Regions from separate parts of the Staphylococcus sp. Ze2 genome, predicted to be linked through region 3. Evidence: riboswitches for the same ligand, from Rfam matches in the RefSeq annotation. Region 3 holds a riboswitch; each other region holds the start of a gene.
The links. Region 3 has a riboswitch for S-adenosylmethionine ahead of ACM591_RS11055 (methionine ABC transporter ATP-binding protein). Riboswitches for the same ligand answer to the same signal wherever they lie in the genome.
Positions count from the first base shown of each region.

Region 1: linked by a shared signal. The riboswitch ahead of ACM591_RS02825 (aminotransferase class I/II-fold pyridoxal phosphate-dependent enzyme) and the one ahead of ACM591_RS11055 (methionine ABC transporter ATP-binding protein) in region 3 are both predicted to bind S-adenosylmethionine.
Region 2: linked by a shared signal. The riboswitch ahead of metX (homoserine O-acetyltransferase MetX) and the one ahead of ACM591_RS11055 (methionine ABC transporter ATP-binding protein) in region 3 are both predicted to bind S-adenosylmethionine.
Region 4: linked by a shared signal. The riboswitch ahead of ACM591_RS04230 (Na+/H+ antiporter NhaC family protein) and the one ahead of ACM591_RS11055 (methionine ABC transporter ATP-binding protein) in region 3 are both predicted to bind S-adenosylmethionine.

Region 1 covers NZ_CP183486.1:674,403-678,771, forward strand. The annotation lists gene ACM591_RS02815 (PTS transporter subunit IIC) at 1-370, shown strand, start outside; gene ACM591_RS02820 (transglycosylase family protein) at 897-1,619, shown strand; SAM riboswitch class I at 1,716-1,825, shown strand; gene ACM591_RS02825 (aminotransferase class I/II-fold pyridoxal phosphate-dependent enzyme) at 1,885-3,042, shown strand; gene ACM591_RS02830 (D-lactate dehydrogenase) at 3,070-4,068, shown strand; gene copZ (copper chaperone CopZ) at 4,274-4,369, opposite strand, start outside.
Region 2 covers NZ_CP183486.1:311,841-316,209, forward strand. The annotation lists gene serS (serine--tRNA ligase) at 1-308, shown strand, start outside; gene ACM591_RS01255 (AzlC family ABC transporter permease) at 652-1,353, shown strand; gene ACM591_RS01260 (AzlD domain-containing protein) at 1,350-1,679, shown strand; SAM riboswitch class I at 1,811-1,910, shown strand; gene metX (homoserine O-acetyltransferase MetX) at 1,971-2,939, shown strand; gene ACM591_RS01270 (DUF2232 domain-containing protein) at 3,232-4,158, shown strand; gene ACM591_RS01275 (DHH family phosphoesterase) at 4,173-4,369, shown strand, end outside.
Region 3 covers NZ_CP183486.1:2,357,428-2,361,796, forward strand. The annotation lists gene ACM591_RS11045 (MetQ/NlpA family ABC transporter substrate-binding protein) at 1-301, opposite strand, end outside; gene ACM591_RS11050 (methionine ABC transporter permease) at 325-1,020, opposite strand; gene ACM591_RS11055 (methionine ABC transporter ATP-binding protein) at 1,013-2,038, opposite strand; SAM riboswitch class I at 2,125-2,230, opposite strand; gene ACM591_RS11060 (thioredoxin family protein) at 2,285-2,584, opposite strand; gene ACM591_RS11065 (toprim domain-containing protein) at 2,581-2,973, opposite strand; gene gcvH (glycine cleavage system protein GcvH) at 3,208-3,588, opposite strand; gene ACM591_RS11075 (arsenate reductase family protein) at 3,762-4,118, opposite strand; gene ACM591_RS11080 (thioredoxin family protein) at 4,260-4,369, shown strand, end outside.
Region 4 covers NZ_CP183486.1:988,655-993,023, reverse strand. The annotation lists gene ACM591_RS04240 (MurR/RpiR family transcriptional regulator) at 1-341, shown strand, start outside; gene ACM591_RS04235 (SRPBCC family protein) at 629-1,135, opposite strand; gene ACM591_RS04230 (Na+/H+ antiporter NhaC family protein) at 1,568-2,860, opposite strand; SAM riboswitch class I at 2,973-3,073, opposite strand; gene ACM591_RS04225 (flavin reductase family protein) at 3,230-3,841, opposite strand; gene ACM591_RS04220 (SDR family oxidoreductase) at 3,969-4,369, opposite strand, start outside.

The DNA of each region.
Region 1 (4,369 bases), 1.1 Mb from region 3:
AGGTACGTTAAAAATAAATAGAGCTGGTGTGCCTTTAACAATCTTTTTAGGTGGTGTGAAAATGATGATACCTAATATGGTAAGGCATCCTATTATTCTATTACCAATTTTCTCTAATGCACTAATCACTGGCTTTGTTGGTGCGCTCATAGGAATTGGTGGAACAAAAGAATCAGCAGGTTTTGGAATCATTGGGCTTGTTGGGCCAATTAGTGCATTTAGATTTATGGAACATTCAATATTATTAAACTTAATGTATGTATTTATTGCATTTTTTGTAGTTCCGTTCGTAATGGGATATTTGATAAATACGTTTTATATGAAAACATTAAAGCTATATGATAGAGAAATCTTCAAATTCTTGGCGTAAAATTATAAATAATGTTTAAAATGTATCGTTATTTCTGTAATATAATGTAATGTTTTGAATGATGGACAAAAGAAGAAAATATATTAAAAAGGCCACAAAACAGTGGTCTTTTTAAATTTCAGACAAAAAAATTTGCAAGTTTTACTCCAAAGTATAAATTTTTTGTCCTTTTATTATTTTACAGTTGTGTAACAAAAAGATTTGCTGTAATAATTCAGACTACGTAAGATTATTCGATGATAAAGTTATGAAGCTTAATATAACAGCAATATACACAATATAATTTGAAAATGATGTGAGAATTATGCATTACAAAACAAAACAGCGATGTTTCAATGTTACAAAGTATAGTTTCTTTTGTAACGTTTTGTTATTGAAGTGTAATATAAAAAGGCGAAATATGTGTTATATTATTTGTGGCGAAAAAATAAAACATAAAAATTAATCGATTACAGCACATACGATAAATAATTTAACGAAAATATAATTTTACTTAAAAAGATTTTAATTGGAGGATTTTTTAATTATGAAGAAAACAATTTTAGCATCATCATTAGCAGTAGCATTAGGTGTAACAGGATACGCAACAACAGCAGACCACAATCAAGCTCACGCTTCAGAAGAAAATATCGACAAAGCGCATTTAGCTGATTTAGCTCAAAACAATCCTGAAGAATTAAACCAAAAACCATTACACGCTGGCGCGTATAACTATAACTTCGTTTTAGGTGGAAATGAATATACATTCACTTCAAATGGTCAATCTTGGTCATGGAATTACACAGCTGCAGGTGCTCAAAGTGCAACTTCTAACTCAGTACAAGACGTAACTACTCAAGCAACTACAAACACTAACGAAACTTCAGCTAGTGAAGTAAGTGCTCAAAAACAATCAAGCAATACTCCAGTAGCAGCAGTTGAAGCGCCTAAAGCTTCTTCTAATACAAGTGTTAAAACTGCTCAAACAAGCACTACTTCTAAAACAACAACTACAAATACATCAAGCATTGATGCCATTGCTAACCAAATGGCAGAACGTACTGGTGTATCAGCGTCACAATGGAAAGGTGTTATCCAACGTGAAAGTGGCGGTAATGGAAGTGCGGTTAATGCGTCATCAGGTGCATATGGTTACTTCCAATTATTAGGTCATGGTGAACATGCAGGTATGTCAGTTCAAGATCAAATTGACACAGCAGTAGAAGTTTACCAATCTCAAGGTTCTAGCGCATGGGTTGGTTGGAACTAATTAATAAATATTAAGGCTGAGAGCGACTCAATTGAGTCGCTCTTTATTTATGTTGACATGTTTGAATATTCTGATAAAATTAATGGTAATTTAATAAACTTATCCAGAGAAGCTGAGGGATTTGGCCTGATGAAGCTTCAGCAACAGACTTTGTTATAAAAGTACTGTGCTACTTCCAACAAGCAATAATGCTTGAAAGATAGGTGACATGTGTAACTATATGCCACACAAGTCGGCATATAGTTTTTTTAATAGGAGGATTTTTATGACAATTTCAGATAGATTGGCACAGATACCAGATAGTTATTTTGCAAGAACAATGGGCCAGAAAGTAGAACATGGTCCATTACCTTTAATTAATATGGCTGTAGGTATTCCTGATGGTGAAACGCCCAAAGGAATTATTGACTGTTTTGCTGATGCGCTACGTCAGCCCGACAATCAAAAGTATGTTGCTTTCCATGGTAAAGACTCATTTAAACAAGCAATAGTAGATTTTTATCAAAGACAATTTCAAGTTGAATTAGATAAAGAAGATGAGGTATGTATTTTATATGGTACTAAAAATGGTCTTGTAGGTTTACCAACATGCATCGTGAATCCAGGGGAAAATGTGTTGTTACCAGATCCTGGATATACGGATTATAAAGCTGGGGTATTACTTGCTGATGCCCGACCACAACCACTCGTTTTAGAACCTCCTTATTATTTGCCTCAGTGGGACAAAATAAGCAAAGAAATATTACTCAATACTCGTTTAGTTTATTTGACTTATCCAAATAATCCGACAGGTTCAGTTGCTACAAAATCAGTATTTGAGGAAGCGATTGAGCGTTTTAAGGGAACAAAGACAAAAATCGTTCATGATTTTGCATATAGTGCTTTTGGTTTCGATGCTAAAAATCCTAGCATATTGCAAGCAGAAGGAGCAAAAGACTTAGCAGTAGAAATTTTTTCATTATCAAAAGGCTACAATATGTCAGGATTTCGAGTGGGTTTTGCAGTAGGAAACAAAGATATTATACAAGCATTAAAAAAATATCAATCACATACACATGCAGGTATGTTTGGCGCATTGCAAGACGCAGCAACATACGCTTTGAATAATTATGACGCTTTTCTAGAAGAGCAAAATATAGCATTTAAACGTCGTAGAGATGAATTTGAAGCTAAACTACAACAAGCGGACATACCTTTTGAACCAATGAAAGGTGGCATTTTCTTATGGTTACGTACGCCGAGAAACTTTGATGGGGAAAGTTTTGTTGATTATTTATTACAAGAACAGTCAATCCTTGTTGCGCCAGGTATACCATTTGGAGAACATGGAAAAGATTATGTGCGTATTTCTTTAGCATTAGATGATGAATCATTATTAGAGGCTGCAGAAAGGATACAAGCGCTTAAGCATCTTTATGAATAGAACAAATCTGATTGGAGTGATTAACTTATGACAAGTATTAAAATTTTTGGAGTAAGAGAAGAGGATATACCTTATATTAAGGCATGGTCAACAAAGCATAGTGTAACTGTCGATTTAGATGAAGCATTACTATCATCAGAAACTGTCGATCGTGCAAAAGGATTTGATGGTGTTTCGATATCACAGCAAATTCCTTTTGGTGAAGATGTATATCGCAAGTTGCATGAATTTGGAATTAAGCAAATTGCTCAACGAAGTGCTGGTTTTGATATATATGATTTCGATTTAGCTCAAAAATATGATTTAATTATTTCTAATGTGCCATCTTATTCACCGCATTCTATTGCTGAATACACAGTGTCACAGGCGCTTAATTTGGTTAGAAACTATAATGATATACAACAAAAAACAGCTTCATATGACTTTAGATGGCAACCAGAGATCTTATCACGCTCTATTAAAGATTTGAAAGTTGCTGTTATAGGAACTGGTCGTATCGGTTCAATCGTTGCTAAGATCTTTTCACAAGGTTTTGAAGCTGAAGTGATTGCTTACGATGTTGTCCCTAATGAAAGCTATAAGTCATTTTTAACGTATGCCAATAGTATAAAAGAAGCTGTGCAAGAGGCTGATATTGTTACGGTTCATATTCCTGCAAGTAAGGATAGCGATTATTTATTTGATGATGCATTGTTTAATGAATTTAAACCAGGATCAGTATTTATCAATTGTGCAAGAGGATCCATTGTAAAAACTAGTGCGTTAGTACATGCGCTGGATAACGGTATTTTAAAAGGGGCAGCAATTGATACATATGAATGGGAAAAAGGATTGTTTCCAAGCGACCAACGACAAACGGGATTAAAGGATGAAGTATTAAAGCAATTAATCGAACGACAAGATGTTATTGTTTCGCCTCATATTGCTTTTTATACAGATGCTGCTGTTGAAAACCTAATTGTCGATGCTTTAGATGCAACAATCGAAGTTATTGAGACTGGTGATACTAAATTACGCGTGAATTAATAAGAGAGCAAATATAGATTTAAACCGTGAAAATATAAAAAAAGAGCAGGACAGAAATCTAATTTGTTAGAGAAGATTTCGTTGTCCTACTCCGGTATGGATAAATAGAGTTGAAAAAGGCTGGTTTAAAAGCTTTTTTCAACTCTATTTAATTACTGCTATCACACTGAGTTGAGACCGAGACATTAAATATGTCCTAGCAACTTTATTTTACGTCATAACCTTGATCCTCTATTGCTTCGTACATGTTTGGTGATGTGACTTTGTTATCATCAAAATCAACTTTAACATTACCTTCTTC
Region 2 (4,369 bases), 740 kb from region 3:
ATATTGGTTTTGGTTCAAGTAAAACTTATGATTTAGAAGTTTGGTTGCCAAGCTATAATGAATATAAAGAAATAAGTTCTTGTTCAAATATTACTGATTTCCAAGCACGTCGTTCAAATATTCGTTTTAAACGTGATAAAAATGCTAAACCAGAATTAGCACATACGCTTAATGGTAGTGGCTTAGCAGTAGGACGTACGTTTGCTGCAATAGTTGAAAATTACCAAAATGAAGATGGTTCTGTAACAATACCAGAAGCATTAGTTCCATATATGGGTGGGAAAACAGTCATCCGTCCTATTAAATAAATGTAAATAGTTAAAAAGTGCGTAGTTAAAGTATTAGCTACGCACTTTTTTATATATATGGAGAGGGTAGGGGAGGGTGAAAGTAGTGTGATTTAACTATAAGAAACACATAAAATCTTAACTATTAAAGTAGTTAATCTGATTGAAAATATTGAGTTCTTCAAGGGGTGTCTAACATATAACACAAAATTATGGAATGGTATAAGTGCTGTTGTAACAATAATACAAGACTACCGTAAGTCTAACGTCACACAAACCGTTGTCTAAAAACATTGATTGTCTTTCTATTGTTGTATTAGAATGAATTTACTGTTTTTAGCTTTTGAGATGAGAGGGTGGGGAAATGGGAAATGAGGCACACGTAACTTTTAAACAAGGTGTAAAAGAGTGTATTCCTACTTTGTTAGGTTATGCTGGTGTTGGTCTGTCTTTTGGAATTGTTGCAGTAGCTTCAGGCTTTAGTATGTTGGAAATTATTTTACTTTGCTTGCTAGTGTATGCGGGTGCGGCACAGTTTATTATTTGTGCACTTGTTATTTCAGGCACGCCCATATCTGCAATTATATTGACGACATTTATTGTGAATTCAAGGATGTTTTTATTAAGTATGACGCTTGCTCCAAGTTATAAAAATTACAGTTTATTAAATAGAATTGGTCTTTCTACATTAGTAACTGATGAAACATTTGGTGTAGCCATTACGCCACATTTGAAAGGTAAAAAGATTAATGATCGTTGGTTGCACGGACTAAATATAACAGCATATGTTTTTTGGACATTTGCATGTATTATTGGTGCAGTCTTTGGTAAATACATACATCAACCAGAAGCATTGGGATTAGATTTTGCGATTACTGCTATGTTTATATTCTTAGCTGTCTCGCAATTTGAATCGCTTAGACGTTCAAAGATCAATACTTATTTTGTATTGATTATATGTGTAATTGTAATGATGCTTAGTTTAAGTTTGTTTATGCCTTCATATTTAGCTATCATATTAGCTTCAACTATTGCAGCACTGATTGGGGTGGTGATGGAACGATGACAACGACGATACATATGCTAACAATCATCGTGCTATGTGGCGTGGTAACGTGGCTAACACGCATTATTCCATTTATTTTGATAACTAAAATAAAGTTATCTGAACGTGTGATTAAATGGCTTTCATTTATACCGATTACATTATTTACTGCTCTAATTATCGATGGATTAATAGAGCAACAAGAAGGAGTGATGGGTTATACCATCAACGTGCCATTTCTAATTACGATGCTCCCGACTATTGTCATTGCTGTGATATCACGTAGTTTAACAATTACTATAATTAGTGGCATTATTATTATGGCGGTGTTACGTTGGGTATTTTAGACAATCCTATTGAAGTAAGTTATATTATCCGTTAAACTATAAATAATTAGAAAATTAAGATATTTCAGATTATATTATCATTTTAATTTTATCTCAATTTATGAGTTTATCTTTAATACAATTAAAATCAAATCTTATTTCGAGAAGCTGAGGGACTTGGCCCGTGGACGCTTCAGCAACCGGCTTATAAAGTACGGTGCTAATACCATCGATACACTCGAATGATAAGTACTTTTAACTTCTTACTTATTTTATGAGTGAGGAGTTTTTTTACTAAGTAGGAGGTAAAACATGACGAATTATACGGTTGATACATTAGAACTAGGGCCATTCACAACAGAGTCAGGTGAATTCATCTCAAACTTAAAGTTACGTTATGAACATGTAGGGTTAAAAGGCCAACCACTTGTAGTGGTTTGTCATGCTCTAACAGGTAATCACTTAACGTATGGTACAAATGAAAACCCTGGATGGTGGAGAGGAATTATTGACGGCGGTTATATGCCTGTAAATGATTATCAATTTTTGACATTTAATGTTATTGGAAGTCCTTATGGTTCAAGTTCTGCATTAACAGATGCAAACTTTCCTAAGTCACTAACGTTAAGAGATATTGTGCGTGCCATAGAATTAGGTATTGAAACATTAGGTTTCGAAAGGATTAATATATTAATCGGTGGTTCGTTAGGCGGCATGCAAGCAATAGAATTATTATATAATCGTAAATTTAATGTTGAAAAAGCAGTGATTCTCGCAGCTACAGATAAAACGTCGTCCTACAGTCGTGCGTTTAATGAAATAGCAAGACAGGCGATTCATTTAGACAATAAAGAGGGCATGAGCATTGCAAGACAGTTAGGGTTTTTAACATACCGTTCGTCTAAAAGTTATGATAAACGCTTCTCCCCAAATCAAGTGGTGACTTATCAAAAACATCAAGGTAATAAATTTATGAATCATTTTGATTCTTTATGCTATTTAACACTCCTAGACGTCTTAGATAGTCATGATGTAGATAGAGGACGTAATGATGTAGATGAAGTATTTAGTAACCTGGACACTAAAGTAATGACGATGGGCTTCACAGATGATTTGTTATATCCAGATGATTTAGTTTGTGCCGTGGGAAATCGTTTTAAATATCACAAACATTTCTTTGTTCCAGATAACGTAGGTCATGACGGTTTTTTACTGAATTTTAATGATTGGGCTCCTAATTTATATCACTTCTTAAAAGTATATAAAATTAAAAGAAAATGATTTAACAACGCTATTATATGCGTTTTTAGGATGTAACTATACGACTACTTTCGATAGGGGAGACTGACGTATAGTACATCTTTTTTTATACAATCATTGAAGATGTGATGACGTAAAGTGACGCTAAAGTAGTAGCGTTAGAAAGGGAATATTGTGAAGTGCTGATTAATTCAATCATTTATACGTTTATAAATAGGAAATTATAGTATATCGTTAACTTCTGTATTTGGATTGCCAATAATTGTATAAAAGTTTTAAAGAGGTTAAAATAATAGTTATAGTCAAAAATAGTATGGGAGTGGCGAATTTGTTTTCAAAAATATATCCTAAAGTAACTGTGCTTAGTATACTAACTCTAATCGTAGTGGCTTTAGCTTTACATATATTACCTCCGTTAGGCCTGGTGTTAGGTATCTTTGCAACAATTCCAGGCATTATCTTATGGCATAAGTCTATTGAATCATTTGGTTTAACAGCAGTCATTACAGTGGTATTAACAACATTATTAGGTAATATATTTGTGTTGAGCACCATGGTCATCATACTCTTAGTGAGTTTTGTTATCGGCCAATTATTAAAAGAACGTACATCTAAAGAACGCATACTTTATATCACAACTACATATATTAGTATGTTCTCGTTAATTGCGTTTATGGGACTACAAACGTTTGATAAAATACCAAGTTCTACAGTTTTGATGAAACCAGTGAAAGATTACATGCATAACGTTGTTTCTGGAATTGCGGGAAGTGCAGAATATAAGCAAATGCTTGAAGAAGGCTTCCGCCAAATGTCAGTTCAGTTACCAAGTTATGTCATTATCACAGTATTTCTACTTATTTTAATCAATTTAATTATTACTTTTCCAATTTTACGTAAGTTCAAAATCGCTACACCAATATTTAAACCATTATATGCTTGGCAAATGAAGCGTTCACTATTATGGATGTATATTATTGTCTTGATTTGTGTTATGTTTGCGAGCCAACCAGGGACTTTCCAAAGTATCGTTTTAAACTTTGAAATTGTGTTATCATTATGTATGTATATTCAGGGGTTAAGTGTTATTCACTTTTTCGGAAAGGCAAAATCAATGCCAACCGCACTTTCTGTGTTACTAATGGTGATAGGGACAGCTTTAATGCCATTAACACATATTGTAAGTCTCCTGGGTGTTATAGATTTGTGTATTAACTTAAAAAGTATCATTAAAAAATGATTTGAGGTGGAAGAATGAACCGTCAATCCACTAAAAAAGCGTTAGTTTTACCATTTATTATTATGGCGCTCACAGCAATTGCACTTGTAGTAGTTTGGTTTATTTTTAACCAACTCATTGCAGGCATAGCGACAGTTGTATTAGTGATTATTATTGTAGGGACAGCAATAATGGTAAGACGAGCTTTACAGAAACTAGATAGCTATGTTGA
Region 3 (4,369 bases):
CTACTTTATATCCTTTATCTTTTTTCTCAGTTTTTAAGTAAGGTGTATGTTGGAAAAAGTTTGCGTCTAATTCACCTTTATCTAATAATTTATTCGGTGTTGTATAATCATTAATTGTTTTAATCTTCAAATCATAGCCTTTATCTTTTAATAATGGCTTGGCTTTTTCTAAAATTTCAGCATGAGGAGCTGGAGAAGCACCTACTGTAATTTTTTTATCTTCACTGCCACCACTATTTCCACAAGCTGCTAAAACAAGCGCTAATACAAGTACAGAAGCTAAGCTAAATAATTTTTTCATATAAAAAGTCCCCCTTTTTAAGATTATCTCTTATCAATTTTATTAGTAGCCCAATCACCAATAAATTGAATGATGAACACAATAATAAGGATTAAAATTGTTGAAACAAAAATAACGTCATTTTGATTTCTGGTGAAACCTGTTAAATAAGCTAGGTTACCTAAGCCACCTGCACCAATAACACCGGCTACTGCAGTAGATCCTACTAAAGCAATCGCTGTGACAGTAATACCTGAAATTAATGCTGGCATCGCTTCAGGTAATAATACTTTTTTGACTACTGTCCAAGTAGTGGCACCCATTGACCAAGCTGCTTCAATAACGCCTTTATCAATCTCTTTAAATGCAATTTCTACAAGTCTGGCATAGAAAGGCGCCGCACTAATGATTAAAGCTGGTAATGCTCCTGTTGGACCACTAATCGTGCCTAAGACTAAACTTGTAAACGGAATTAACAATAAGATTAAAATAATAAATGGTATCGCTCTAAACAAGTTAACTATAAATGAAACAACAGTATAGAAAACTCTCGCTATAGGTGATTTGCTTTTAGCTGATAAAAAGAGTAAAACACCTAATATTAAGCCTAGTACAAAGGCAAAAATTGTCGAAATAACTGTCATATAAATTGTTTCGTATGTCGCTAACCAAACTTCGTCCCAACTGACGTTTGGCATTGTAAACATCTCGCGGAGGATGTCACTCAATGAATTACCCATGTCTTAACACCTCCACTGACACATGCTGTGCTTCTAAATCATTTTTAAACTTTTCGAATTTTTCTGAATTTACATCGCTCAATTGAATTACTAAGAAACCAAGTGAACCATCTTTTGTATGTTTAATATTAGCTTCTAATATATTCACATCGATGTTATGCGTTTTCGTTATGTATGACACGAGAGGTTGCGTGGTATTATTCCCTGTGAAATTCAAACGAACAACATAATCATCTTCATTAAGTGACACTAAGTCGCTAATAGATTTATCAAAATCATCATTTAAATCATCTTTAACAAAACGTTTTGTAACCGCATGTTGTGGATTCTCAAAAACTGTGGAAACTAGACCTTGTTCAATCACACGACCGTTTTCCATAACAGCTACTTCGTCACATATGCGTCTAATGACATGCATTTCGTGTGTGATGATTACAATTGTTAAATTTCTTTCTTCTTTAATTTTCAATAATAATTCTAAAATTTCATCTGTTGTTTGAGGATCTAATGCACTTGTCGCTTCATCACAAAGCAATACAGTTGGTTCGTTTGCTAACGCTCGCGCAATGCCGACACGTTGTTTTTGACCACCTGACAGTTCTGAAGGATACGCACTTTCTCTACCTTTCAGTCCAACAAGTTCTACTAATTCTTTTGCCCGTTGTTTTGCTTCACGGCGAGGCACACCCGCTATTTCCAATGGAAATGTAATATTATTTAATACAGTACGCGACCATAGTAAATTAAAATGTTGAAATATCATGCTCACTTTTTGACGCTTTTTTCTTAACTGTGATTTTGATAGCTTACCAATTGTATCTCCATCGATAATGACGTCTCCTGAAGTTGGTTGTTCGAGATTATTTAAAAGTCTAATTAAAGTACTTTTCCCCGCACCTGAAAAACCAACTACTCCAAAAATCGAGCCTGATTGAATACTTAAATCAACATGATCTACAGCCAGTACGTCCTGTTTTTTCGTTTTGTACTTTTTGACTATTTGATTTAACTCAATCATTCTGTTTCCTCCTTGTGTTGCTAATCCTTCAATTAAAAAAATGCTTTCTCTATGTTCACCGAAGTATAGAGAAAGCAAAATCGCTTCTCTCATCTTCTAAAGTTTTAAAACTTTATGTGAATTGGCACCATTTCTATTAAAGACGGTTGCCGGGCTTCGTAGGGCACATCCCTCCACCTCTCGTGATAAGAGTTTCATTATTTAATTATTTTTAATCCTACCATCGTACTAATATTTCGTCAATAACTATTTTAAATTTTCTAACAAATAAGGCACCGATTGAAATGCATAAATCCTTTTTTGCTCTTCACCTTTTGACATTACTAATAAAACTGGTACAGATTGAATTTCATACATTTGACTAAAATCAGGATGAAAGTTTAAGTCCATTTTTATTATAGGTAATTGCAAAATATCATTAGCAATATCTAGCATACGTTCAGAAACCTTACATGTCCCACATGTTGGTGTATAACCAAAGATAAGATACTTATCTTCATTTATATATTTATTGACGTCAACGCGTTGTTCACTTGTTACATTCATGTTAATAAACTTACCCTCTCAGCTATATAATCCAATCTTGCTTTCGCCACCTTTTCTTCATCCTTAACTATAAAACCATGTTTTTCCAATACTCTAGATAAATATGGTTTAGGACAACGAGCGACTTCGCAATATTGTTTATCTACTCTTATATGTCTACTTTCACTTAAATAGCGTTTGAACCATTTTCGTATTCTTTCACCTTCATCATCCGAATCAACAAGAATATACACTTGTTTGTCATATAAAGTATCAATCATTTCGTCTAATTTATCTACACCCATCGTTCCATTCGTGCAAATAATTTCTATTGGCTGATCAATCACTTGTTTGACACGCTTCTTGTCTGACTTTCCTTCGACAACAATTACTTGGTTCAGTATCGTCATGACATCCACCCTCTAAATGTTGATAGTAAATCTTTTCTACTTAGTTCTTCACAATCCGTAGTGACAATAAACATAATTTACATAGTTAAAATATTTCTTATTATTACAAACATAATTTATCATTATTTTAAGTTGAGGTGAACTTGTTAGACTTATAAAATTGATAAATCTTCAATAATCCTCAATGGTATGAAAAAACTCCAAGATAGTTATATCATGGAGTTCAGTGTTATATTATTCGCCAATCATTTCTGAATATTGCTCTGCAGTTAATAATTCATCTATTTGACTTTCGTCACTTAGTTCAACTTTAACCATCCAAGCTTTTTCGTAAGGTGATTCATTTACGAATTCTGGGCTATCTTCTAACTCATCATTAGATTCAACTACTTTACCTGATACAGGTGCATATAGTTCTGAAACAGTTTTTACGGATTCAACACTACCAAAAGTGTCGCCTTCATTAATTTCGTCATCTACTTCTGGTAATTCAACAAATACGATATCGCCAAGTTCACCTTGAGCGTATTCAGTGATACCAATTGTTACTGTATTACCTTCAACTTTTACCCATTCATGTTCTTTAGAATATTTTAATTCACTCGGTACTGCCACGAGAATCCCCTCCTAAATGATTTTACATATTAATGATGCCATATGCATACCATACAATCAACTATTTATTAACATGTTAATACTATTATAATGTTTTCATAACAATAAATGAAGCGTTTACATACATTACTTATAATTCACTTACAGAGATTGCTCTATTTCCAAAAGAGGAATTAAGATAACCATGTTGCCTTATATTGATCTTCTTTAAAACCAACTGTAACTTTATCCCCAGAAATAGCTAATGGTCTTTTGACCAACATACCATTTGTTGATAATAAATCTAACTTTTCATCATTAGTAAGGTCACTCATTTTGTCTTTAAGACCCAATTCACGATATTTAGCTCCATGCGTATTAAAGAGTTTATTTATATCGATATCTGTCGCCTCTAAGATTTCTTTAAACTCATTTTTAGTGGGCGTATGTTGCACTATATCGATTGGTTCAAAGCTCACACCGTAGTCTTGTAAAAATTTCGCTGCTTTTTTACAAGTAGTACAATTAGGATATTGGTAAAATTTTATCATTATTCTGTACCTCCTATAACTAGTTAACATTAATATATCAAATTTATTGCTAAAACGCTCTAATAAATAAGCTGATTTTTTTTATAACTTTAAAATGTCCGTTATAATAAGCTTAATAATATTTTTAAAAAGGAGAAAATTATGAAACCTATTAATACAAATGATGCATTTAAAGAAACTGTACAAAGTGATAACCCTGTTATTGTAAAATTCGAAGCTGGCTGGTGCCCTGACTGTAAAGCAATGGATAT
Region 4 (4,369 bases), 1.4 Mb from region 3:
ATAAAAGTATTATAGTACTTCATGACGTACACGAATTTAAAATGGTTTTGAATAAAACAACACCAAAAGACATCTTTTTTATCATTTCCCTTTCTGGTGAATCAGAGCAATTGACAGATATCAGCAATTTATTACAGTTGCGTCAAAAATATTTTTTCTCTGTAACCACTTTAAAAGATAATACCCTTGCTCAAAAAGCGAGTTATAATATTTATGTATCTAGTAATACATTTTACTTAGCAGATGGTATAGATTATTCAAGTTTTATTAGTTACCATATTTTCTTCGAAACCTTATTACGAAAATATAATGAACGTAAAGTAATAGGTGAATTGCACTAAAATAAATTTCTAATTATTGTCTTATGCGACATGTTTAAATAACGATTTTGAAGTTTAAGAATTATGTTAAATTTATTAATTACAAAAATGCTCCCTCTAAAGCCTTTACACATTTAGTGTTTACTTTAAAGGGAGCATGATTATTTTAAGTGCCGACCGAGCAAACCATATAAAGTATTAACTTTGATACGGGACGAAGCTTATTCATACTCAAACAATGATATCAGCGTTGGAATAGTATAACAAAACCATATATAACAATATGATTGTTATATTAGCGAACTATTTTATAAATCCGCTTCAAACTCTTCAAGCGTTAATTGTAGTTTGTCGAATAACATTTCAAATCCATGTGCCGTCGAATCATGATATTCTTTCTTCTTCTGTTTATATTCTAAAGATGTTAATCTTCTTTCTCTTGGTACAAAAGCATTATAATTGAAAATCATTTGCGTAATGCCTGGCTCTCTCTCGAATATTTCAACTTCTATCGTATCTTCTGAATCACTTAATTCGGGCATACCAATTGTCATGACGATATATTCATAAGGTGTTAATGAAGCGAATGTACCTTGCACTATATTCTCCTTACCCTTACGAACATCAACAATTTTATACTTTCCATTTTGTTCAGCAGTTACTTCAATAGTTTTATTTGTTCTTTCAGTTGTCATAAACCATTGTTTAAGAAAACGTTGGTCTGTCCAAGCTTGGTATAATAATTCAGGTTCTACCTTAAATAATCTTTCAAGACGAATTTCAACATTTTCATTTTCTACATTGTATTTACCCACGATCGATTGTTCACCTACTTTCACTCTTATTACTATTCTAACGCATTACACTATACTTCTAAACAATTATAAAGTAAATATAGTGATGTTCTTTCATATTTATAAAGCTTTAACAACCTTATTTTATCGCTATTAGTCAGTAAACGTCAAAACTTTCATTTATATTGAATATTTTACTAAATAAACTTTATATTTATCTTAGCATATTCTATTAACATACTGTTTATTTAAAATAGCGAATGAGCCCGGGAAACCTTTATATCCCGGACTCATTTAATCTCTATTATAATTACTTAGTATTAAATAACACAATGAACAACAACAATTTCCAAATACCTTCTACCTCATATTTATTAGCATGTAATTTCAACACTCTAATTAGAGCTTAAAAATCAATTCGCAATTTGATCTTAATGTTTTAATATATCTTAATTACTTTTTATCTAACCTAGGTAATCTGAAGAAAATCGCTATAAGTCCGCAAACACCTAGTATCATCGGATAGATTGCGTAAGGAACTAATTCAAATGGAGATATAGACGCCACACCTGCAGCAGCAATCAATTGAGGGCTATATGGCAACATCCCTTGAAAACAACTTGCGAACATATCTAAAATACTAGCCGATTTACGTGGATCTACATCATATTCTTCTGAAATATCTTTTGCTAACGGCCCTGCCATTAATATAGAAATAGTATTATTTGCTGTTGATATATCTGCAACACTGACTAATCCAGCAATACCTAGTTCTGCACCACGTTTAGATTTCACTTTACTGCGCACAAAATTTAATAACCAAGTAATACCACCATTATGTTGAATCAGCGCAACTAAACCACCAATGAGCAATGCAATAATCGCTATATCTTCCATACCGATTATACCTTTTGATATAGAATTTAATAAACCTGTCCATCCAAATGAACCATAGATTAAACCGATTATTGCAGAAAGTACAATACCTCCGATTAATACAATAACTACATTTATACCTATTAATGCTAAGATAAGCACAAATAAGTACGGAATTACTTTAACAAGATCATAATCATAACTTTTATTTACATCTATATGTGCACCATTTGTTAAAAACCAAAGCACAATAATAGTAAATATCGCACCAGGCAAAACAATCTTTATGTTCACCTTAAATTTATCACTCATTTTCGTTTTCTGAGTACGTACTGCAGCTATAGTAGTATCAGAAATCATCGATAAGTTATCGCCAAACATAGCTCCACCAACAACAGTAGCCATTGTGATTGCCGCTGAAACATCTGTAGCCTGACTTAAACCAAAACCAACTGGCGCTATAGCAGCTACCGTCCCAACAGACGTCCCCATTGATAATGATACAAACATACATATTATAAATAGTCCAACGATAATTAAATTTTCTGGTATTAATGATAACCCTAAATTAACCGTCGACTGCACGCCACCCATATCTTCTGTCGTTTGAGAAAAGGCACCTGCTAATAAGAAAATTAGCATCATTAAAATAATATTGGAATGTCCTGCACCTTTTGTAAAAACTTCAACTTTTTTATGAAATGATTCTTTTCTGTTTAACACTAAGCCAACAATAGAAGCAACTAATATAGCTACATTGAGTGGCATTGTTGTAAAGTCACCTGTACTTATACCAACACCTAAAAACATACCAACAAATATGATTAAAGGTATCAAAGCCCAAGCGTTACCTTTTTTCGTTTCCTCCATACATAACCAACTTTCCTAAATATTAGAACAGAATCCAACCTTCTGTTATTTTTAAGCCTTAAAAATAAAAAAACTCTTTCTAAATTAAGAAGAAAGAGTAAACTGCGATTCATTCTTATCTTCTAGCATAAATTATGCTACTGGATTTGGCACACGCATTATCATGTTGCCGAAGTATCACCGGGCCAGTCCCTAAACTTCTCTTGATAAGTTATTATTTTATTTTATTTTATTACAGTACAGTATTAATTGTAATTCGTCAAATAGGGATTAAACAGAAAACAATTTTTATTAATGCTTTCATTGTCTAATCCCTTCAACATCTACTATTTTTATATAGCTTATACAATTCATTTAATTGCTTTATATTTACTTCATCGGACGTTCGATAGTGAACTTATTACCTAAAGAAGCGTAATCATTACCAGCTAAACGAGCTACCGCACTAAGCGCATCAGCATCTATTTTACTATCTTCAAAATAAACTGATTCATCAATATGAAACATGACTACTTCGCCTATAATTAAATCGGACCCTTCTTGTGGATCACCTAGTGGAATAATTCTATCTAACTTACATTCCATTCGAATTTTAGCTTGTTCGATACCAGGTACTGAAATTAATTCAGAGTCAACACATTTCAAACTTGTTCTTTCTAATTCATTTTGGTTACGGGACAACGGTGCTGCAGTATTGTTGATTTGTTCGACTGTAGCTTCATCTGTAATATGTACTACAAACGCTTCCGTTTCCTCAATATTTAAAGAAGTGTCTTTTCGCTTTCCTTCAGAACGCCCTGTAGAAATCATAATCATTGGAGGTGCACTATTAACAACATTAAAAAAGCTAAACGGCGCTGCATTTAAATGCCCATCTTTATCTTGAGAAGTAACAAATGCGATGGGTCTAGGTATCACACTTCCACTTAATAATTTATAATTTTGTTTTTTTGTTAAAGCGTCTGCTTTAAATTTTTTCATAAATGATTACCTTTCCTTTCAAAAATAAGGAGGTAGGATATTAAACTATCCTTTCCTCCTTATACTTAGTATCGCCGAAACATTATAACACTAATTTTCAAATTACTGTATCGTTACTTCATCAATTCTAATCTAATTGAGTACCACCTGTCACGCCATAAACTTGTCCTGTAGTATAACTTGATTCCTCAGCTGCTAAATGTACATACACACCTGAAAGTTCAACCGGTTGACCTGCTCTACCTAACACTTCTTTTTGGCCAAAAGTTGGAATCTTAGATTGAGGCTGTCCACCAGAAATTTGGAGTGGTGACCAGAATGGTCCTGGTGCTACACAGTTCACTCGGATTCCTTTACTACCTAATTCTTCAGATAAGCTCTTGGTAAGTGAAATAATAGCCGCTTTGGAAGCAGCATAATCATGCAAGATTGGGCTTGGGTTATAACCTTGCACGGATGAAGTCAGTGTAATCGTTGCACCTGGTTTTAAATAATCAATTGCTTTTTGAACTGACCAGAAAATAGGAT